3 regions of the Neoundibacterium parvum genome follow, and region 2 is predicted to be linked to each of the others. Evidence: predicted binding sites of a transcription regulator. Region 2 holds the regulator's gene; each other region holds the start of a gene.
What was found. The regulator NrdR, encoded in region 2, represses ribonucleotide reductase genes. The targets are predictions, from matches to a motif close to CACNANATNTNGTG.

Region 1: the regulator NrdR is predicted to act here: its motif matches at 6,018-6,031, upstream of EJN92_RS05040 (ribonucleoside-diphosphate reductase subunit alpha).
Region 3: the regulator NrdR is predicted to act here: its motif matches at 2,196-2,209, upstream of EJN92_RS11660 (ribonucleoside triphosphate reductase).

Annotation. Positions count from the first base shown of each region.
Region 1 covers NZ_CP034464.1:1,189,920-1,197,892, forward strand. Annotated here, with positions in the region: gene EJN92_RS05025 (YggT family protein) at 1-42, opposite strand, end outside; gene EJN92_RS05030 (transcriptional regulator) at 116-1,195, opposite strand; gene EJN92_RS05035 (ribonucleotide-diphosphate reductase subunit beta) at 1,663-2,817, opposite strand; gene EJN92_RS05040 (ribonucleoside-diphosphate reductase subunit alpha) at 2,935-5,787, opposite strand; gene EJN92_RS05045 (LysE family translocator) at 6,368-6,961, shown strand; gene EJN92_RS05050 (AraC family transcriptional regulator) at 6,965-7,810, opposite strand.
Region 2 covers NZ_CP034464.1:1,049,466-1,057,438, forward strand. Annotated here, with positions in the region: gene EJN92_RS04435 (DUF3138 family protein) at 1-445, shown strand, start outside; ZMP/ZTP riboswitch at 904-1,059, shown strand; gene glyA (serine hydroxymethyltransferase) at 1,148-2,398, shown strand; gene nrdR (transcriptional regulator NrdR) at 2,600-3,052, shown strand; gene pilV (type IV pilus modification protein PilV) at 3,552-4,124, shown strand; gene EJN92_RS04460 (PilW family protein) at 4,121-5,170, shown strand; gene EJN92_RS04465 (pilus assembly PilX family protein) at 5,179-5,826, shown strand; gene EJN92_RS04470 (pilus assembly protein) at 5,870-7,973, shown strand, end outside.
Region 3 covers NZ_CP034464.1:2,664,938-2,672,910, reverse strand. Annotated here, with positions in the region: gene nrdD (anaerobic ribonucleoside-triphosphate reductase) at 1-142, opposite strand, end outside; gene EJN92_RS11660 (ribonucleoside triphosphate reductase) at 165-2,180, opposite strand; gene EJN92_RS11655 (hypothetical protein) at 2,545-2,730, opposite strand; gene EJN92_RS11650 (NADPH-dependent FMN reductase) at 3,058-3,594, shown strand; gene EJN92_RS11645 (TlpA disulfide reductase family protein) at 3,609-4,130, opposite strand; gene EJN92_RS11640 (transporter) at 4,535-5,341, opposite strand; gene EJN92_RS11635 (Lrp/AsnC family transcriptional regulator) at 5,351-5,806, opposite strand; gene lysA (diaminopimelate decarboxylase) at 5,973-7,223, shown strand; gene EJN92_RS11625 (phosphate/phosphite/phosphonate ABC transporter substrate-binding protein) at 7,344-7,973, shown strand, end outside.

The sequences.
Region 1 (7,973 bases), 140 kb from region 2:
AATAAAGCTAAAAATTCCATACAACACGAAGCTACTCCCCATAAAAAAACCCACTGAGTGAAATCACACAGTGGGTATTGTGCCTTAATACCGCCAGGCATCCAAGCATGTCAAATTATGATGGACGACTACCAGTAGGGAAAGGCCAAGCAGCGGTTGGGCTAACCACCGTTTTTGCATCTGGCGTAGCCGGTTTAGCCGCAACTGCTGCCGGAGCCGCTGGAGCTGCTGCTGGCTTGGCTGCTGCTTTTGCCGCTGGCTTAGCTACTGCTTTTGCTGCTGGCTTAGCTGCTGCTTTTGCCGCTGGCTTAGCTGCTGCTTTTGCCGCTGGCTTGGCTGCTGCTTTCGCCGCTGGCTTGGCTGCTGCTTTCGCCGCTGGCTTGGCTACTGCTTTAGCTGCTGGCTTGGCTACTGCTTTAGCTGCTGGCTTGGCTGCTGCTTTTGCTGCTGGCTTAGCTGCTGCTTTTGCCGCTGGCTTGGCTACTGCTTTTGCCACTGGCTTGGCTGCTGCTTTTGCTGCTGGCTTGGCTGCTGCTTTTTTCGCTACTGGCTTAGCTGCTGCTTTTGCTGCTGGCTTGGCTGCTGCTTTTTTCGCTACTGGTTTAGCTGCTGCTTTTGCTGCTGGCTTGACTGCTGCTTTTGCTGCTGGCTTAGCTGCTGCTTTTGCTGCTGGCTTGGCTGCTGCTTTCGCCGCTGGCTTGGCTGCTGCTTTTGCTGCTGGCTTGGCTGCTGCTTTTTTCGCTACTGGCTTAGCTGCTGCTTTTGCTGCTGGCTTAGCTGCTGCTTTTGCTGCTGGCTTAGCTGCTGCTTTTGCTGCTGGCTTAGCTGCTGCTTTTTTCGCTGCTGGCTTAGCTGCTGGCTTAGCTGCTGCTTTTTTCGCTACTGGCTTGGCTGCTGCTTTTGCTGCTGGCTTAGCTGCTGCTTTTTTCGCTGCTGCTTTTGCTGCTGGCTTAGCTGCTGCTTTTTTCGCTGCTGGCTTAGCGGCTGCTTTTGCTGCTGGCTTAGCGGCTGCTTTTGCTGCTGGCTTAGCTGCTGCTTTTGCTGCTGGCTTGGCTGCTGCTTTTGCTGCTGGCTTGGCTGCTGCTTTTGCTGCGGGCTTGGCTGCTGCTTTTACCGCTGGCTTAGCTGCTGCTTTTACCGCTGGCTTAGCTGCTGCCGCTTTCTTGTCCACGGATGGTTTTGGTGCTGTTGCCATTATGTTTCTCCTTCATGTTAGATGGAAAAAATTAAATAAAAAATTAAAATCCGCTAAAAAATCCGACTAGCGGATTATTCATCGGCACAAACACAAGATCTGTTTATGCCAGTGAATTTGGCACCGGCTGAACTGCTGCATCCCCTCTATTGATGCAGCGCTTGAGCCATATGGTTGTTCAGTTCCTTGAAGCAAATAACAAGCATTTCAGATGCATCAAGGGATAAGCTTCAATGAACGTTAGTAACAACCAAAAAAAACGCGCGCATAAAAACGCCGGCGTCGGTATTCTGTGACGAAAATCTTTCTCCAAAACACAAACGCGCAATACCCAGCCTCGCCGGGTATTGCGCTACAAATAGTTCAGAACCTATCGGTCTATAACTGTTCATTCAGTTTGGTGAAACCTCTCGTTTTTTACGAAAGTGTATCGTGAGTAAAATCTGTTGAGATTCACCGGAAATAATTTATTCCCAGTTTAATGCTCCACCAGTTTGATACTCAATCACACGCGTCTCAAAAAAATTCCGTTCTTTTTTTAGATCGATCATTTCGCTCATCCACGGGAAAGGATTTTCTTCGTGTGGGAACAATGCGTCGAGACCGATTTGCTGTGCGCGACGATTTGCAATGAATCGCAAATAGCCTTTAAACATTGGCGCATTCAAGCCTAGTACTCCTCGCGGCATTGTATCCTCTGCGTAACGATATTCCAACTCTACCGCACGTAAAAACAACGCTTTAATTTCATCGCGAAATGCTGGCGTCCACAAATGCGGATTTTCCATCTTGATGGTGTTGATTAAATCGATTCCAAAATTGCAGTGCATCGATTCGTCACGCAAAATGTATTGATACTGTTCGGCCGCACCCATCATTTTATTCTGACGACCTAGTGCTAAAATCTGCGTGAAGCCGACATAGAAAAACAGACCTTCCATCAAGCATGCAAACACAATTAATGAGCGCAATAATGTCTGATCATCCTCAGTCGTTCCGGTCTTAAATTCAGGATTGGTCAGTACATCAATGAAAGGAATCAGGAACTGATCTTTATCACGAATCGACTCGACTTCATTATAGGCATTAAAAACTTCGCCCTCATCCAAACCGAGTGATTCAACGATGTATTGATAGGCATGCGTATGGATCGCCTCTTCAAAAGCCTGACGCAATAGATACTGGCGGCACTCCGGCGCGGTAATATGACGATATGTTCCCAGTACAATATTGTTGGCAGCCAGTGAATCGGCCGTCACGAAGAAACCTAAATTACGCGTGACCAATCTGCGCTCATCATCGGTCAGACCATTGGGGCTTTTCCAAAGTTCAATATCGCGCTGCATATTGATTTCTTGTGGCATCCAGTGATTGGCACAACCAGCCAGATATTTATCCCAAGCCCATTTATATTTAAATGGCACCAATTGATTGACGTCTGTCTTACCGTTAATGATACGTTTGTCACTGGCATTGACACGCCGCGCCAAATCTTCAGCGCTAGGAACAAACTTATCGGCAGCCTGCACAGGATTGAGTCCAGCATCCATCGCTGGTAATGGGGCTTGCGCAGGTCGCGCTATTGGTGCTGCAGATACAGCTTCATCATCCCAAGAAAGCATTTTTGTCCTAAATATTTATTTACTGATTATTACAATTGTTCACATTGCGAAGTTCAAATTGTGCGGTGCCGGCACTGACATCGATAGACCGACTCCACACAATTTCCCGCGAATTAATTACTGACAGGCTTCACATTCCTCAAAGCCAGCGTCACCCGGACGTAGGTAGCAAGCAGCACCGTCAGCTTCAGGCGCACTTGCCGCCATGCCGCTATTGCCACCGTCAACCGCGACCGCATTCAAGGCCCCCGTCTTACTCGTTGATTTCTCGGTATGTGTCGCGCCCATGGTACGCAGGTAGTAAGTCGTTTTCAAACCACGCAACCACGCCAGTTTATAGGTCTCATCGAGTTTTTTGCCTGATGCACCTGCCATATAAATGTTCAGCGATTGCGCCTGGTCTATCCATTTCTGGCGACGTGACGCCGCTTCCACCAACCAGCTAGGGCTCACTTCAAATGCGGTGGCGTATAGCTCACGTAATTCTTCAGGAATACGATCTATCTTTGCCAGGCTACCGTCAAAATATTTCAGATCAGAAATCATGACTTCATCCCACAAACCACGCTGTTTCAAATCGCGTACCAAGTGCTCATTGATCTCGGTGAACTCGCCGGACAGATTCGACTTCACGTACAGATTTTGATAAGTCGGTTCTATACAAGCTGAGACGCCAATAATATTAGAGATCGTTGCAGTCGGCGCGATCGCCACACAATTAGAATTGCGCATACCGTGTTGCTTGATACGCTCACGCACGACCGTCCAATCCATCGCCGACGACTCATCGACTTCCAGATATCCACCGCGCTCCTCGGCCAATAACTTGACTGAGTCTTGCGGCAGGATGCCTCTATCCCATAAAGATCCACGGTAAGAACTATAGGTACCGCGCTCTTCCGCCAATTCGCTCGATGCAAGATAAGCGTAGTAACACACCGCTTCCATCGAGGTATCGGCAAAAGCCACCGCATCCATACTTGCGTAAGGCACCCGCATCATATGTAAGCAATCCTGAAAACCCATAATACCCAGACCGACCGGACGATGACGCATATTTGATTCACGCGCCTTATCCACTGCATAGTAGTTGATGTCGATCACGTTATCCAGCATGCGCATCGCAATACTGATGGTTTTTTTCAATTTAACGTGATCGAGCTTGCCATCCTTCATGTGGGCAGGCATATTCACCGAGCCCAGATTACAAACCGCGATCTCGCTTTCATTGGTATTGAGCGTAATTTCTGTACACAGATTCGAGCTATGCACCACGCCTACATGCTGTTGCGGTGAACGGATGTTGCAAGGATCTTTAAATGTAATCCAAGGATGGCCTGTCTCAAACAGCATAGACAACATCTTGCGCCACAAATCGAGTGCCGGGATTTTCTTGGATAAACCCAACTCGCCGCTGGCGGCCTTCGCTTCATAAGCGGTGTAAGCCAGTTCGAATGCTTTACCAAACTTATCATGCAGATCGGGGACATCGGATGGCGAGAACAAAGTCCAATCGCCTTTTTCCATGACGCGCTTCATGAACAGATCCGGAATCCAGTTGGCGGTATTCATATCATGCGTACGGCGTCTGTCGTCACCGGTATTTTTACGCAAATCAAGAAATTCTTCGACGTCCATGTGCCAGGTTTCGAGGTAGGCACATACCGCGCCCTTACGTTTACCGCCCTGATTCACCGCCACGGCTGTGTCGTTGACGACTTTCAGGAAAGGCACCACGCCCTGTGACTTACCGTTGGTACCTTTAATATGCGCACCCAGTGAGCGCACTGGCGTCCAGTCGTTGCCCAAACCGCCAGCGTATTTAGCCAATAATGCGTTTTCTTTGATGGCATCATAAATTCCACCCAGATCATCAGCGACCGTGGTCAGGTAACAGGATGACAGTTGCGAGCGCAAAGTACCTGAGTTAAACAGAGTTGGGGTCGAGCTCATGAAATCGAACGACGACAACAGGTTGTAAAACTCTATAGCCCGCGCTTCACGGTCAGACTCATTTAAGGCCAGCCCCATCGCCACGCGCATGTAGAAAGCCTGAGGCATTTCTATGCGGCTGCCGCGTATGTGCAAGAAGTAACGGTCATACAGAGTTTGCAAACCGATATAAGAAAATTGCAGGTCGCGGTCAGAGACCAAGGCTTGCGCTAGTCTAGCCAAATCGAACTGGCCTAGCTTCACATCGAGCAACTCGGCGTCTATACCTTTTTGGATAAAGGCTGGGAAATAAGTCAGGTATTCAGCAGCAGCATCTTTTTGCGCCACTTCCTTACCAAAAACTTCTTTACGGATCGTATGCAACAGCAAACGAGAAGTAACCTGGCTATACGCCGGCTCTTTTTCCATCAACGCACGTGCCGCCAGAATTGCTGACTTATGCAATTCTTCGACCGGTACGCCGTCGTACAGATTTTTCAGCGTCTCTAACAGGATGGCCTCAGGATCGGCCAACTTATCGAGGCCAACGCAGGCAGCGGTAATTAAAGCGCGCACTTGCGTCACATCCAGCACCTGCGGTTGACCATCAACCATCACGCGTATTTGCAGTTCACTGGCCTTAGTATTGGATAATTGTTGCGCCTCCAATTGCAAACGACGCTCTTCCATATGCTTGGCACGGTACAAAACGTAGGCACGTGCTACGTCGTGTTCGCCAGAACGCATCAGCGCCAGCTCTACCTGATCCTGCACATCTTCAATGTGAAAAGTTCCGCCAGCTGGCTGCCTGCGCATCAGCGCCGCCACCGCGACGGCGGTTAACTGCTCAACCAATTCACGGATACGTGCCGATGCGGCACCCTGCCCACCGTTTACAGCAAGAAAAGCCTTAGTCACGGCGATGGCGATTTTAGACGGTTCAAAACCGACCACGGCACCGTTACGGCGAATAATTCTGTAGTCGCTGTAATTCACCGCGCTAGAACTTAATGTATGCGCAGTAAGGCCAGATTGCATGGCGGCCAAATCAGACAGGCCAGACGAAGATGATTCCAGGGGAGAGTGCATTTGAACTCCAAATTCAAAATTGATCGATATTTCCAGGGCGTGTTAGCCACTGTTTTTTTAATTCTAGTACTGCTTTTTTTAAGTTTTCACTGCTGCTTTTACTGCCATTTCATCTCTCCCTACTTGATTTTCTCAAATAATGGAAGCCTAAATTGGGCTAAGCGAGAAATAAACAAAACCACTAGATGTAGTGCACATTTTTTTATTTACACTAATTCTAGTGGCACAAGCCGATACGCGCAACCGCTATTTTGTTAAAAAAGAGGATTTTTTACCAACAAATATATTATTTATTTCATTGACTTTTTTAGAGCTTCAAAGACTGCTTGCCACAGTGTAAGTAAGCACTAACAAATCTACGAATTCGAACAAGGCGGAAAAAATATTTTTTCCCTGGTAACCCACTCCTCACGTCAGCGCTGATCAAGTCTGGCGTTCTCCAGACTGAATTGGATCAGGGTTCTTTTCTTCAATACGCAGGCTCTTGCGCTGTATATGCTGGGGCTATGATCAACAAGTGGCTAACAACATGCAGCTCTCTCTTATTCTTTCTATGGCGGCGTTCGCTCTGGTTTCTTCGATTACGCCCGGTCCGGTTAATCTCATCACCTTGTCCGCAGCGGTCAACTTCGGTTGGCGGGTGGCGTTGCGCCATGTCTGGGGTGCCACCCTGGGTTTTACCTTCTTGTTGGTTTTGCTGGGCGTGAGCGTGCATGCGGTTTTGCATTTTCTGCCGCAATTAAGTCTGGCCTTGCATTGGGTGGGCGTGGCTTTCCTGGTTTATCTGGCACTCCGCCTGGCTAGCTCACAGAGTCACATCGAGCGTCAGCAGAATGCGCCAGCACCTAGTTTTTTGTCCGGGGCATTATTGCAGTGGCTTAATCCTAAAGCCTGGATCGCCTGTATTTCAGGGGTGGCCGCATTTACGGCTGAGGGTGCGACGCAAACCCTGTGGTGGTTTGCGCTGATTTATTTTGTAGTGTGTTTTTTATCGTTGGCGTGTTGGGCTGTGGCTGGCATTTTTTTGAGTATTTATCTGCGCCAGCCGCGGTATCTGCGTGCATTTAACCTGAGCATGGCAGCGCTATTGCTGGCCAGTGCCGTCTATCTGCTCATGTCCTGAGATTCATTTCTTGAAATACTGCCCTGGGGTGGCGGCAACGTGGCGCTTGAAGACGCGTTGAAAATGGGCTTGATCGGCGAAGCCACAATCGGCGGCGACATCGACGATGGCCCGCCCTTTTTTCAACAGGCCTTGTGCGCGCTGCACTCTTTGATTAAGTAAAAAGGCATGCGGTGTCATCCCATATTGCTGCTTAAAGGCGCGTATCAAATACGAGCGCGAGAGCTGGCTAGCCGCGCAAATATCTTGCAAGGCGATATCCTCGACACAATGGGCGGCAATGTAGTCGGCGGCACGATTGAGTCTGTGATTGCTTTTTAGGTCAAGCTTGACGGTATCAAACTCTTGATGCAGGCGAATTAAGAACTCGAGCATCGCGCTCTCTTTGGCGAGTCGCTCAGCCGGCTGCCACAAGCCCGCCAACAGATAATTCAAACTTTGGAACACCCGACTATCCAGGCTCAAGCTTTGCGAAAACATCTGTAAATCTTGATGCAGGCTCACACCGATTTCGCGCTGCACCCCAGCCAACCAAGCGCTATCGATGAACAACATGCGATACGCCCAGACACTGTCATCGCGCGGATTACAGGCATGTACATCACCCGGATTGATAATCACGACACTGCCAGCGCCAGCCGAGACGCGGCGGCCGCGATTCAAATACTGCGCCTGGCCGTTTAAGACCGTGCCTATGGAAAACGTGGCGTGAGTGTGCGGATCGTAACAGGCACGGCTACCCGAGACCGCCCGGGTTTCTATAAACGGCAAGCTGGGATCACGCCAAAAGCTGCCCTTAGCTTGTGCTGCCGTATTCACTACCGGATTCGCTGCTGTATTCATTGCCATGCATTACTCCGAACTTAAAAGGGCACCACGCCAGCGCGCATATTCCATGCGGGTTTCCAGCCTATCTGGCCTGCAGCCCGCATGGAATATGCGCGCTGGCCTTGCCATTTTTTGAAAATTCATTGAAGGATAAATAGTAGAAAATTTTTTGCTTTCCGCGCAT
Region 2 (7,973 bases):
CACGCCGACCAACGCCTACTTAAATGAACGCCAGCACTGGTACGGTCTGTCTAGCCTAGCCTCATACAAAGTAAGCCCCCGCCTGGATGCGACCGCGCGCTTCGACTATATCAATAATGCCCGACACGGCGGCGGCCTGTTCGGTTCAACTTTCGGCGGTGTCTGCAAAGACAGCACCGGAGCGGACGCCAGCTGTCCGGACGGCCGCAACGGTTTTGGCTCGAACATGAGCTACGACGGCAGCAATTGGATAGTCAGTAACCCAGATAGAGGCAGCAATCGCTCCGCCTTATCGCTGGGCTTGAGCTATGCATTATTGACAGGCGTCAGTATCAAGGGCGAGTACCGATTTGATCATTCCAACGCGCATGTATTCAAAACTGCAGACGAACAATACACTCAGAGTAATCATCTATTCGCGCTCTCTACGGTCATCAGTTTTTAATCTAAAAAGCTCAGGCTGAAAATTCGCCTCGTCGTCCGAGGCAGTTTCAGCCTAACTGGTTGGAGCGCACTTGCCATTGTAGATTTCATCTGGGCGCTTCAAAAAATTCCTCAAGCTAGAAGTCGCGTTAGACGCAAACCGGAACAATATGTCGGTACGGCGAAATTTGGTAATGACGCGATGAGCCCGGGCTTGTTTAAAAAAAACATCCCCTGCCGCACCGCTTATTTTGTGCTTTCCAACTCTAAACATGCGCCGGATCAGAGCAATGTTTTAAGAAATTCGCACCGCGCTGTATCGGCAGTCGCTACGCCTGCACTATCTAGAATTGGGGCAAGCATCGAAACCTATACATTCGGCGCCGGGTTACCAGAAACCTGGTTCATAGAGATAACAGTTTTTGTTTTAATCACAAACCTTGCTCAACGAATTAATATATCGTAAAATCTGCCCACCATTTCGTCTCACGTAACTGGCGCAAAGACTCAAATTTTAATCGCTAGGTAAAATTTGCAGTCCATGATGGAGTTCCATCGGGAAGCGTGAGATTTGCAGGCTCGTAGTAGTACTGGTATTAACAAACGCGAGTCTGACCGTGCGCCTGGGTAAGCCTGATGGTATTTCGATTGAGGCTACCCACATTTCATGTATTAATCTCAATCTACACAATCATTCACGAGTTACTTTATCAACAGGAAAACCATGTTTGCTAAGAACCATACCCTCGCCAATATCGATCCAGAAATTTTTGCGACGATACAAAAAGAAAACCTGCGCCAGCAAGAACACATAGAATTAATCGCTTCTGAGAACTACACTTCGCCTGCCGTAATGGAAGCGCAAGGCTCGCAACTGACCAATAAATATGCCGAAGGTTATCCAGGCAAGCGTTACTACGGTGGCTGTGAACACGTAGACGTGGTCGAGCAACTGGCGATCGACAGACTCAAGCAATTGTTTGGTGCTAACTTCGCCAATGTGCAGCCTAATTCCGGCTCGCAAGCTAATCAGGGCGTGTTTTTCGCGCTGTTGACTCCAGGCGACACCATCATGGGTATGTCGCTGGCAGAAGGCGGGCACTTGACGCACGGTATGCACCTCAATATGTCTGGTAAATGGTTTAACGTTGTGTCTTACGGTCTGAACGCACAAGAAGACATCGATTACGATGCCATGGAAAAATTGGCGCGCGAAACTAAGCCTAAGATGATCATCGCTGGCGCTTCTGCTTTCGCATTGCGGATTGATTTCGAACGTTTTGCAAAAATCGCTAAAGAAGTCGGCGCTTATTTCATGGTGGATATGGCGCATTACGCGGGTCTGATCGCGGCTGGCGTCTACCCTAACCCAGTACCGTTCGCCGATGTGGTGACTTCAACTACCCATAAGAGTTTACGCGGCCCACGTGGCGGCATCATCTTGTGCAATGACGAAGCCATCTCTAAGAAAATCAACTCGGCGATTTTCCCTGGTATCCAGGGCGGCCCATTGATGCATGTGATCGCTGGTAAAGCAGTGGCATTCAAAGAAGCCCTGAGCCCAGAATTTAAGGCTTACCAAGAGCAAGTCATCAAGAACGCCGCAGCATTGGCAACGACCTTGACTGAGCGCGGCCTGCGTATCGTTTCTGGTCGTACCGAATCACACGTGATGCTGGTCGATCTGCGTCCAAAAGGTTTGACTGGTAAAGAAGCCGAAGCCATCCTCGGTTCTGCCCACATGACTTGCAACAAAAACGGTATCCCTAACGATCCAGAAAAACCATTCGTCACGTCCGGTATTCGTCTGGGTAGCCCTGCCATGACTACCCGTGGTTTTAAAGAAGCCGAAGCGATTAAAGTCGGTAATTTATTGGCCGACGTTTTGGATAATCCGCACGATGCTGCGACCATAGAACGCGTCAAAGCCGAGGTTAAAAAATTGACCGACGCCCACCCGGTCTACGCTGCTTAAGTTAGCCATGCAAACGCCACCTGAGTCAGGTGGCGTTTTTTTATAAGCTTAGGAAATTTTAGATAAATATACTCCCCATAGTATATTTTTAATCCCCGCGCAGAATATGCGCGCTAGCCCAGATTGCATAGAGTAATCTGGGGAGTATATTAAAATAGCCGTTCGATATCGCTCCAGTATCCCCTCTTCGGAAGCAACGCCATGAAATGCCCTTACTGCCATCACGACGAAACCCAGGTCATCGACACCCGCGTCCCGGAAGATGGCAATACCATACGCCGGCGCCGCCGTTGTGCGCATTGCGACAAGCGTTTTACCACCTACGAGCGAGTCGAGTTGACGATGCCGTCTATCGTCAAAAAGAACGGCAGCAGAACCGAGTTTGAACCCGCCAAACTACGCGCCAGTCTGATGCTGGCACTCAGAAAGCGCCCGGTATCGGCCGAAGCAGTCGACACCGCGATTCAGCGCATAGAAGAAAAACTGTTAGCCAGCGGTGAACGCGAAGTCATCTCTGGTCACTTGGGTGAGTTGGTCATGCGGGAATTAAAACGCCTGGATAAAATCGCCTACATCCGCTTTGCATCGGTGTACAAGAGCTTTGAAGATGTGTCGGAGTTTGTTGAAGCAATACAAGAGGCGAAAAAAACCTAAGTTAGCAATTGATCGGCAAAACGAAAATTATTCTTTCTGGTTTATACAACAAAGTATCCTAGCTAAGGAAGCTATCAAGCAGCAGCAAGCTAAGGCTTACAGATATCAGCATAAAAAAATGCCCTCATTTCTTAGGAAATGAGGGCATTTTATTTTTACCGACGACCTGCCGTTGTCGGGGTCCGCGCCCCAGTTTGCGACATTATCAAAGTACCACAACGATCGCTAGCCTGTGCCGTGCTCGGTATCACTTGCAAGACAAATTTGTGGCAGTCGGTCCGCCTGCCTGATAACTCAGATTATATTTTATTCGACTACCGACCACAGCTTTCGGCGCCACGCTAGAGAATAAGCCCCCCCACCGCCAACATAGCTAATGCCATTCAGTTAAGACTGGGCCGCATTACTGATTAGCGGTGGCTTTGACAAGATGGGCGGTTACGCAAATTAAATTCAGTCGCCTATAATTTAAGCACAAAGAATATTCCCATGAGGCATCATGAATTTGCACAATAAAGGTTTTTCGCTGATAGAAGTACTGATTGCTGTCTTCGTATTAGCATTGGGTATCATTGGCGCTGCGGGCTTGCAACTCACTGCCATTCGAACTTCACAGCAAAGTAGTTTTCAGTCTATCAGCGTGCAGTTAGCCAACGAGTTAGCGGATAAGATGCGCTCAAATGATGCGCTCATGAAGTTAGCCGATGGCGCTAACCCTTTCTTGAAAATCGACTATAAATCAGCAACCGATCCCACCCCTACTGTCGCCAAACTTTGCTATACAAGCACGGCTAACTGCACCGCTTCCGATATCGCAAACGCAGATATTTACGAATGGTTGATACGGGTGAAAGATTCCTTGCCGGGTGGCCGAGTACTGGTCTGCCGCGACTCAGCTCCTTATGTCAGTGCGAATCGCGCCCTGACCTGGGCATGCACAGCGGATGCGGATGCCGGTCTTACCGTCAAAATTGGCTGGAGGAGCAAAAATCCGGATGGTACGTTTAACGATGATGCTAGTGGCGTGGCGCCACCAAGCGTTGCGATCACAGTTGAGTCTTACGTCAAATGATTATGCCTACCACACACTCATCAAATCAAACGAGTCTGCTTACTCCAAAGAAACAAAGCGGTCTGACTTTGATTGAACTCATGATCTCAATCACGCTTGGGCTACTGGTTGTGCTGGCAGCAACCGCCATGGTTGTTTCCACAAAAGGCCTGTTCATATCGCAAACAGATGGCAATGAAACCCAAGATTCTGCGCGTTTTGCGCTAGACAATATCTCACGTTCTTTGCATCAAGTGGGTTATGTCAATTATGACTTTACGAATTCACCGCAAATCACACCAGACATCGCCAGCGCCGATCTCGCGGGTCTGGATGCAAATAGTATCTCTGCCACCAGCGCTGACATCTCTACGCCGCTCAATAGTTCAGTTAATTTCAGCGATGTGTTAGCGGTGCGATTTTATGGTTCTGGCAATACCGGCAATGGCGACGGAACAATGTCGAATTGTGCGGGTTTTTCAGTGCCTGCTCCCGTATCTGCCAGTACTGCAGATACAGATAGGGGTTGGAGTATTTATTATGTCGCCAATGATGCCAATAATGAACCTGGGCTATATTGCAAATACTACAGTTCAACGAGTGGTAAATGGGCTGCAGACGCCATCGTCAGCGGTGTAGAGTCATTTCAGGTTTTGTATGGTTTGGATACCAGTAGCCCTACCGATGGACTTGCCAACAAATATCTGACTGCGGCCGATATCAATAGCCTAGACAGTGGATTGACTTTGGTTGGAACAACCGCAGCCGAAAAAGCGAAAGATTTGAATAGAAAAACATTCTGGAAAAAAATATTGCTTGTGAAAGTAGCGATCTTGGTGCGCGGCAAAGAAAATGCCAGGACCGATGCGACGACCTCAACATACAACTTATTCGGATCAGCTTATGCAACGGCAAATAGCAGCAATGACAAAGGAACGACCATTAGCGAAGTCAACTTAGCTGCTGACACCCGAAATCGCATCCGAAAAGTCTATTCCGTCACGATTCAATTACGGAATAATTGCATGGTTGATCCTGTACATGGCATCTGCCTACCTCCTAATTAAACTTTATCATGCGCATTCATCTCAAAATCAAGGCTAACCTGGCAAACGAGTCAAGGTACAAAATTAACAAGCAATCAGGTGCTTCCTTAATCGTTTCCTTAATCATGCTCATCGTCGTGCTCGTACTCAGCATCTCAGTGGCGACCATGTCATTACAAAATGAGAAATCATCCCGTAGTGATCGTGATCGGCAAGTTGCCTTAAACGCTGCCGAAGCTGCACTTAAGGACGCAGAATCAGACATAGACCCGCAAAACACGCCCGCTGGCACTAGAAAAACATTTTTCGACGCAACATCAAATCTCTATTTTGAAACTGGTTGCGCCTCTGGCGATAGCAATCCCTATCAGGGCATGTGCCTCCCTACCGTGGTCGGTATTCCAGTTTGGCAAAGCGTCGATTTAGCCGACAGTGGCTCAAGCTCCAAATCGGTGGCATTTGGCAAATTCACGGGCCAAACCATGACCACAGGAAAAAGTTCATTCCCAGCCAAATTGCCACGTTACATTATCGAAGTCATACCCGATATTGATCCTGGGAAAGAAGCGACCGAACAAACTAAATATATATATCGAATAACCGTAGTCGGTTTTGGTGCCAACGAGCAAACACAAGTTGTCTTGCAGAGCTATTACCGAAAATCAGTATCGTCTTAATTTTGTTATGAGAGTGATATTTATCACTCTACGGAGAACCATTATGAAAAATTTAATCAGTCGCCTCATTTGCTCTGGGTTACTCTTCACGCACATCGGTGTATTTGCTGCAGCCCCGCCGATAGTGGGATTATCTAGTACGCCTTTATATTCGGGCGGCGGGAACGTGCGCCCCAACCTATTATTAAATTTATCGGTGGAATTCCCAACGGTTAAATATGCCTATAGCGGGATCGCTTACAACAAAACGATAGATTTCATTGGATACTTCAATCCAAAAAAATGCTACACCTACCCCGGAGGCAGTGCAACTTATACGGATTGGAACGGCGCCAGCTTGACTGTACCAACTCCTGAAAAGGCAGCTGCGGGGACGGAATTTTTTTCTATTTCTGGTGCTGCCGATGGCAATCATGAATGTACCAATGCTTTCAGTGGAAATTTTTTAAATTGGGCATCGTCTTCAGCGATTGATATGTTGCGACTTGCTTTAACGGGTGGAGATAGAATAGAGAGTCTCGACACAACAACGCAAACTGTTTTGCAGAGAGCCTTTTTGTCTGTCAGCACTTCAAATTTTTATCGCAGCGGTTATTTTCCACAATTATCGATTACTGGAGCCGGTAACGTTAGCGCGCCAAATAAAGTCACACCATTTAATGTCACTACATTAACAATAACTAATTGTGAAAATAAGATCCAGTTTAGTGACTCTGCTAATAATTCATCGCAAAGTTGCGGTGTAGCGAGACTTTCTAACGGAAAATTAGCGAAAACAGATAAATACTGGGGTGAATTTTATGCGAGAGTCAAGGTTTGCGATGGCAATGAAAACACGACACGAACCGATGTTTGCATGCAATATCCTAGCGGAAACTATAAGCCAGTAGGGCAAATGCAGCGCAATCAAAATAACGTGCGTTATGGCGCCTTTGGTTATTTAATGGATCAAACCAATACTCGCCAAGGCGGTGTATTGCGCGCACCATTAAAATATGTCGGTAGCAAGCAATATAAAGCTGCCAATTCATTTATTGAAGAAGCCAACGATCGACAAGAATGGGATGCCAGCACAGGCGTGTTTGCCAGTAATTCTGAGGGTGATGCCACTGGAAATAGTGGTGTCATCAACTACCTCAATAAGTTCGGCCGAACCGGCGTTTACAAAGGATACGATCCTCTCAGTGAACTTTATTACGAAAGTATTCGCTACCTACAGGGGCGGCAACCAACGCCAGAAGCAATAGCCGGCATGACCACCACCATGCAAGATAATTTCCAGGTAGTAACGAGTTGGGTTGATCCAATTGAAGCATCCTGCCAAAAGAATTACACCATTACGATCGGCGATGCCAATACGCATCAAGATAAATTCATTCCTGGCAATAATAGAACCGGCACTGGCGATACAGCGAGGGCAGCAGATACGGCTACAACGCAGTGGCCGGCGTTCAATGTCATGACGCAAACTGCAAAAGTAGCTGCCTTGGAGTCAACGAGTACTTATGGCAATTCTGCGCCAGTCGCAGCGTTGGCAAACATGGATACCGCCAATACTGGCTCCAATGGCGGAACTTTTTACATGGCAGGTACCGCATATTGGGCTAACACCAATGATATTCGGCTTGATAAGCCGGTACGTGTAAAAACCTATGCAATTGACGTAGATGAAAATGGTAATGGCTCAATAGATAATACTGGCAGAAGTAACACGGCGCCACGACTTTCACAACTTTATCTTGCTGCGAAATACGGTGGTTTCAATGACGCTAACGCAGATGGCAATCCCTTCAAAACCGGGACTGTCGATGGTAAAACGCTCTTGACTAATAATACCGAATGGGCAAGTGGTAACGGTACTGATCCAGATAATTTTTTCCTGGCCAGTAATCCTGCAAAAATGATTGCGGCAATAGCAAAAATTTTTCAAACAGTCGCAACGAGTGGCGGAACACTCTCGGGTATCGGGATCAGCTCGACTAAATCAAGTGACAATCCGTATATCTATGTGCCTGGATTTGATCCTGAACGTTGGTCCGGCAGTTTAAAGAAAAAATCTGGACTTACCTTGAATCCTCCAGCGATATGGGATGCGGGCGCGATCCTCACGGGCAACCCTACACCAACCCCTAGCCCTGGCACACGTA
Region 3 (7,973 bases), 1.6 Mb from region 2:
CGCCTTTTTTGCCTGTATTAAACGAACTGACTGGTCTATGGTAGCCCATGACCCGGGTCCAGATTTCGCAGGCCTGGCGTTCAGAGTCATCCAGAACGATGGCTTGTGTGGGTTGGCAGGTAAGAGCTGTAATGTTGTGCATGGTAATTCCTTTTAAAGATAAATCAGGCAGCCAGACGCTGCTTGCGGGCGATCAATTCGGCATCGCATTTGGGACAAAACGCATGGCTTCCACCCAGATAGCCATGCTTAGGGCAAATCGAAAATGTAGGCGTAATCGTGATATACGGCAGCGAGAATCGACTCAAGGCGCGCCGCACTAAATTGCGGCAGGCATCCGCGCTGGTCAAGGGCTCACTCATATACAGATGCAAGACCGTGCCACCGGTATATTTACGCTGCAAATCGTCTTGCAGTTCCAACGCGGCAAACGGATCATCGGTAAAGCCCACGGGCAATTGTGATGAGTTAGTGTAGTAGGGCATATCCTTGGTGCCAGCCTGCAAAATAGCCGGGTAGCGTTTGCGGTCCTCCCTGGCAAAACGATAGGTAGTCCCTTCCGCCGGAGTCGCCTCCAGGTTATACATGTGGCCGGTCTCATCCTGAAATGCCAACATGCGCGCCCTTACATGGTCTAGCAAACGCAGCGCCATCGCATGCCCGACATCGCTGCTGATGTCATATTGACCGGCGCTAAAGTTACGTATCATTTCATTGATACCGTTCACACCCAGCGTAGAAAAATGATTGCGCAAAGTGCCAAGATAGCGTTTGGTGTAGGGAAACAGGCCATTGTCCATATGCCGCTGTATCACTTTTCGTTTAATTTCCAAACTGTTCTTCCCCAGTTCCAGCAACTTGTCGAGCGCCACCAACAGCGCCGCTTCGTCGCCCTGATACAAATAACCCAAGCGTGCACAGTTGATAGTGACCACGCCTAAAGAACCGGTTTGCTCGGCCGAGCCGAACAAACCATTGCCACGTTTAAGTAACTCACGCAGGTCGAGCTGCAAGCGACAGCACATAGAACGTATCATGTTCGGCTTGAGTTCCGAATTGATGAAATTCTGGAAGTAAGGCAAGCCATAGCGTGCCGTCATTTCAAATAACAACTCGGCGTTCGGGCTATGCCAATCAAAATCCTCAGTGATGTTGTAAGTGGGGATAGGAAAAGTAAATACCCGCCCCTTGGCATCGCCTTCCATCATCACTTCGATATAGGCGCGATTGATCATATCCATCTCGGCCTGCAAGTCGCCATAGCTAAACGCCATCGCAACACCTGCAATAACAGGGACTTGTTCACGCAGATCTTGCGGGCATACCCAATCGAAAGTGAGATTGGTAAAGGGCGTTTGGGTACCCCAGCGCGAAGGCACGTTCAGGTTATAAATGAGCTCCTGTATACACTGCTTAAGGCTGCTGTAGTCAAGCTGGTCTTTGCGCACAAAGGCCGCCATATAGGTATCGAAAGAACTGAAGGCCTGAGCGCCAGCCCATTCATTTTGCAGGGTGCCAAGAAAATTCACGATCTGCCCTACCGCGCTGGAAAAATGCTGGGGCGGGCCCGACTCTATCTTACCAGGCACACCATTGAGCCCCTCATTTAACAAAGTTCGCAATGACCAGCCGGCGCAATAACCGGCCAGCATATCGAGATCATGAATATGTAAATCAGCGTCTCTATGGGCTTGCCCGATCTCAGACGGATACACGTGACTGAGCCAGTAATTGGCGATCACTTTTCCGGACACATTAAGTATCAGGCCGCCCAGGGAATAGCCTTGATTGGCGTTGGCATTGATGCGCCAATCCTGCCGGTCAAGGTACTCATTGATAGAGGCTTCCACATCGACCAAGGTCTTACTGTCACGCCGCAATTTTTGATGTTGTTCGCGGTAGATGATATACCCACGCAAGGTCTTGCGGAAACCTGCGGCGAACAAACTAGCCTCCACCATATCCTGAACTTGTTCGATCGCGAGGCAAGGGGATTGCGGCAAATCCGCGATCAGGCTCAGCACTTGCGCCGTCAGTTGACGCGCCCGCGCAAGGTCAAATTCGCCACTGGCAAGCGCTGCGCGCATTATGGCAGATTCAATTTTGCCTGCATCAAAAGGAACCGCGCTACCATCGCGCTTGATCAGCTGCGTATCAATTAAAAAAGTTTGCTGTTTCATTCTTCGCCCATAAAACACAAGATATAGTGTGTTTTATAGATTATCGACTAAATATAGCGTGGTCAATTGTAAAAATGAGTTGATTACAATTCTTTGACGCATATCAATTTCAGACCAAGCAGAGCCGCACGCGGCACAGCGATCCGCCTGAACGCAGAGAAATGAATGTTGAAGTTCGGGGTATTTGAAAAAAAATGAATGACAATGCAGTCCCAAAAAATAGCTTTCGGACCTAGTCTTTGAGGGGGGGTGATAAGCTGGGTAGATAGCGGAGAGATCCAGACCTTGAGGATACAGGATCCACAGAGCGCGTACGCCCTGTCAGCTTCTATTCCGCACCACTTCGCATACTTACTGAGTGCGACTAACTGGCACCGCACAAATCGAGATTATTGTATCTGGCCGCTTCCTGAGCATCTTCTATGGAGCGTCTTAATTTAATTTGTTTGCGCAGTATTTGCGCGTGGAGTTCCTGGTCCATAGGTGCTGCGGTCATTAATTGCTCTAGGTCTGCTGTATTGTGCGTGTGCTGATTGGAACGTCGATACATCATTTACTTTCTAAAAAGTGCAAACAATTATCTTTACCGAACTAAAAAATACAAATTGCAGCTGCTGCGAGGTGCAAAACGCATTTACTTTAGCTTAACTCTTCCCACTTCAATTTATACCAAAGAATTGTGACTATTTCATGTCTGTTACAAAAAAATCACCAATTTGCCACACTCTTGCTTGCCAGTAGTATTCCCCAATCCTATCTTTTTTACAAGTAGCAATTTAAGCCTGCTACTGTCTCTCGCTTGCAGACCAAATAGCCTGCTAGGTATGCCATAATCCTAAGCTCAATTTTGCGCCAGAACTCACTTTAAATTTGCCACATGAAAATTCTCGCGCTCTCCGGCAGCCTGCGGGCTGCCTCGCTCAATTCTGCTTTATTGCGCGTTTTTGCGCGGCTGGCACCTGCTGACATCAGCATCCAGCAGTTCGACGGCATGGCACATTTACCCTTGTTTAATCCGGATCTGGAAAGTCTAAATCTGCCGCCAGTAGCTGCTTTGCGGGAGGCCATACGCAATGCCGATGTCTTGCTCATCGCTAGCCCTGAATACGCACACGGCATCACTGGCGTGATGAAAAATGCGCTGGACTGGATGGTCAGTTGTGAGGTGTTTGTGAATAAGCCGGTAGCGATCTTAAATGCCTCGCCCCGTGCCACGCACGCGGATGCTGCTTTGCGAGAAATCATCACGATGATGTCAGCCGATATCATCGCCGAAGCATCAATTACGCTAGCGATAGTCGGCGCGCGACTCGATGAAGAAGGGATGCTTGCGCACGCCGGAATCGCCGCTCAGGTGCGCGGCGCGCTGGCGACGATGCAAGCGCATCTGGCCTTAGCAATGCCCAGCAAATAGATTAGACAAACAGATTAGGCCGCCAGCGCTTTGGCCAGCAAGGCGTGCAGTTCTGTGAAGGAAGGCTGGCCGACATAGCGCTTGAGGATATTGCCTTGCTTGTCGATCACGTAGGTAGTCGGGGTAAGCTTGACGTCGCCAAAAGCCTGCGCCAATTTACCCTGCACATCGAGCGCCACATGAAAAGGCAGCTTGCGTGTCTCGGCGTAATTGAGGACGTAATTCGGTGGATCATAACTCATCGCCACCGCCACAAATTCCAGACCTTGTGCGTGAAATTTATTATAGGTTTCTACCATCTGCGGCATCTCGGCCACGCAGGTGGAGCATGAGGTGGCCCAAAAATTGACCATCACGACTTTGCCGCGCAAGCTCTCACTGCTGATTTTTTCACCCTTAAGATTGACATAGCTGACCTCTGGCGCGGCCTGCTTAGCAGACAGCGACTGATAAAACAAGATCGCCAAAACGATCAGGAAACCAGCCGCCAACAGAGCGAATAGTAAAAACTTGCGGGGTGCGGTGGGTGTTAGCATGAGAGATCAATACAAGAGGAATGACGACAAAGTGTGTCTATTATACGGTCAAGCACCAGAGAAGATAAATCCTGGCCAGATCGCGTCTGCGACGCGGTAGATTTGAAGTAACTGTTCAGCCTACTAGGAGCACGACAAAAACAACTAAGACCTCTCAACGCTGAGACGCCGAGACGCCGAGGAAAACCGGAGAATTACTTTGCCGTTCTCTGCGCCTCAGCGTCTCTGCGGTGAGGGGTTTTGACTTTCTTAATAGTAGGCTGAACAGTAACGATTTGAAGCAGATTTTAAAATGGCATCGGCCTGTAGCGCATATTCCATGCGGCTTTCCAGCCATGCCGGCCTGTAGGCCGCAAGGGATATGAGCGCTGGCAGGGTGCCCATTTAAAAACCCCGATTCAGCCTCACCATAGTTTCGCTACCGGCAGCACGATACCAGCGAACAGCGCCAAGTCTGGCGAACTGCTGGTTAAGCCCTTACTCACTCCGATATCCATGGTCATGCGCTTGCTTGGACTGTAGCTGAGCGCCAGCAAAATTTGTCCTTGCGCCTTGGTGCCGTTGCGACGCGATCCCGACCATTCGCCGGTGATGCCCCAACGTTCGCTCAGTGCGGAAGAAAAGGATGAAGATAAGCCAGTTTGCAAACGCGAAGTGTCCGGTTCCATCACACCGAGTCGCGTGACATTCAGATTGGCATCCATGTGCAGCGATCCAAAGTCGCGGCTATAAATGCTATTGATCGCATAGTCAGCGCTACCCGAACCTATTGCCTTGGCGGCGCTAGGCAGTTTGCTTGACAACTCCAGCCCGAAGGCGCTCTGCTCATCGACCATGAAAGCACGCTTTAGCACCAGCGTGGTATCGCCATAACCGCGATCAACTTGGCCTACGCCATCGTTGGCGAGCACCAGCAACTCGCCGCCCACTAGCATGCCCCACTCTTGCGAGAACGCCAGTTTTAATTGATACGGCATGCTATGCCTACGCGCCTGATCGCTGCGACTGCTTAAGCCGCCCAACTCCAGCTCCAATTGCCCAGCCAGCGGCAATTGCGCAGGGCTAGAAACCGAAGGTCGATACGGGGTGATCGCGTCTTCGCTGGCAGCGTTATCCGCGGCTAACACTGGCGCCGCCAACAGCACTAAGCTAAGGGAAAATCCTGAAAGTGCGCTACTAATCATGCCGGATTGAAATTTTGAAGTTTGCATTTGATGCTCCTATAATTCGAGAGATTTCGGCACCGAGATAGGCTTGCCCGCCACATGGGTGGTCAGCACAATCGCGGTCGAGGTAGAGCCGTAGGCGTTAAGCTCATTGATGATGCGTTGCAAATGCTCGACATCGGTGGCCAGCACGCGCATCACGGCACCGTCTTCACCGGTGACGGTATAACAGTCTATGATTTCGGGGCAAGCCGCGACATACTCGGCATACGGTCGGCCTTGCTGAGTAGAGATGCGTATCATGGCGGTGATCTGGTAACCCAGCGCCCGGGGATTGATATCGGCACGGTAGCCACGGATCACGCCGGCAGCCTCGAGGCGCTTGATCCGTTCCGAGACTGCGGGCTGGCTCAGATGCACTTTGCGACCTATCTCGGCATGCGAGACACGGGCATCTTGTTGCAACAATTGCAGGATATTTTGATCGAACTGATCGATTTTTTGATTCATAAGCATTTCGCCTCAATTTCAATTCAATTCACGAAAAATACGCTTTATTACCTATCGTATCAGCTTCATTTTACGCCTTAGCCTTGTTACAGTATAGGTTAACAATACCGCTTTCGAGTTCCGGTAAGCGGCAATGAACGAAATAATCCTGAGAATCGAAACGACCATGAGTAATGCCATCAGCCCCGCCCAAATCGCCCAAATCGCGCGTGAATTTGCTACCCCTTGCTGGGCTTATGACGCGCAAGTGGTACGCAGTCAAATCGCCAGATTGCGTCAATTTGACGTGATCCGTTTCGCGCAAAAAGCATCGAGCAATATTCACCTGCTCAAGCTGATGCGCGAAGAAGGCGTGATGGTCGATTCAGTCTCGCTAGGCGAAGTAGAACGGGCGCTGGCGGCTGGCTATGCGCCGAACGCGCAAGTCAATGGGGCGGCGCATGCGCCTATCGTTTTCACCGCCGATCTGCTCGATAAAAACGCCTTGCAGCGCGTGGTTGAACTGAATATCCCGGTCAATTGCGGCTCACCCCAGATGCTAGAGCAACTCGGTTTGGCCCATCCTGGCCACCCGGTCTGGTTACGCATCAACCCGGGTTTCGGGCATGGCCACAGCCGCAAGACCAATACCGGCGGTGAGCAAAGCAAGCACGGCATCTGGCATGAATATTTGCCGCAGGCCTTAGCGCTGATCAAGCAATACGGCTTGCAGTTAGTCGGTCTGCACATGCACATAGGTTCAGGGGTCGATTACGCGCATCTGCAAAGCGTTTGCGATGCCATGTTGGAACAGGTCAAACTATGCGGCAGTGATCTGCAGGCGATCTCCATCGGTGGCGGCCTGTCTATCCCGTATCAGGAAGGCGAAGCGCTAGTCGATACCGAACACTACTTTCAGATCTGGGATCAGGCCCGGCAAAAAATCGAAGCGCATCTGGGTCATAAAATCAGCATGGAGATAGAGCCGGGACGTTTTCTGGTGGCGCAAGCTGGCATCTTGATTTCTGAACTGCGGGCGCAAAAACAAGTCGGCAACAATTTCTTTGCCATGGTCGATGCCGGTTTCAATGATCTGGCGCGTCCCGCCATGTATGGCAGTTACCACCGTATCAGCACCCACGCGCCGGACGGCAGCCCACGCACTAGCACTGCACGTGCCACCGTGGTCGCTGGCCCCCTGTGCGAATCGGGCGATGTGTTCACTCAGGAAGATGGAGGTGTGGTCACCAGCCAAAACTTGCCCGCTTGCGAGATTGGCGATTTATTCGTGTTTCACGATACCGGTGCCTATGGCGCCAGCATGTCGTCCAATTACAACTCACGTCCCTTGATACCGGAGATACTGGTCGATGGTGAGCAGATCAGGCAAATACGCCGCCGTCAGACCGTGCAAGAATTGATCGCTTTGGAGTTGTAATTTTCTAGCAATTTGCAAAAAAATAAGTCATTGTCGTGACATGCAACATGCTATGCTTCTTGAAGTAGCTTCATTATCAACATTGCTTGCGCTCATCTATTATTCTCAGGAGTATAGAAAATGCCTTTGCATCACTTCAAGAAGTATCTTCCGCTGCTGGCTTTGGCCGGTACGCTGCTGAGCAACAGCAGCGTCTTCGCCACCACCTACAGCATCGCGGTGGTACCGCAATACAATGTGGTGCAACTGCATAGCGAGTGGCAACCGCTGCTCGATCGCATCGCGCGCGACACAGGTATCACGCTAGAACTAAGCTTGCAATCATCAATCCCCAAGTTTGAACGCGGCTTACTCAAAGGCGAGCCCGATTTTGCCTATGCCAATCCCTACCATGCGGTGATGGCGAAAAATGCCCAAGGCTACCTGCCTATCGTCAGAGATAGCAAGGCATTGACGGGCATCCTGCTGGTGCGCAAAGACAGCCCGTATAAAAACATCAGCGATTTAAGCGGTAAAGAAATCGGCTTTCCGGCACCGAATGCCTTTGGCGCTTCTTTGTATATGCGCGCCTTGCTGGCAGAAAATAAAATAAAATTCGAGCAGCGCTTTCTCAATACCCACGGCAATGTTTTTCGCAGCATACTCAATGGCAGTGTCGCCGCTGGCGGTGCAGTCAATAATACCTACAACGACGAAAAACCTGAGATCCGTGATCAACTCAGGATTATTTATCAGACACCGGGTTCAGCA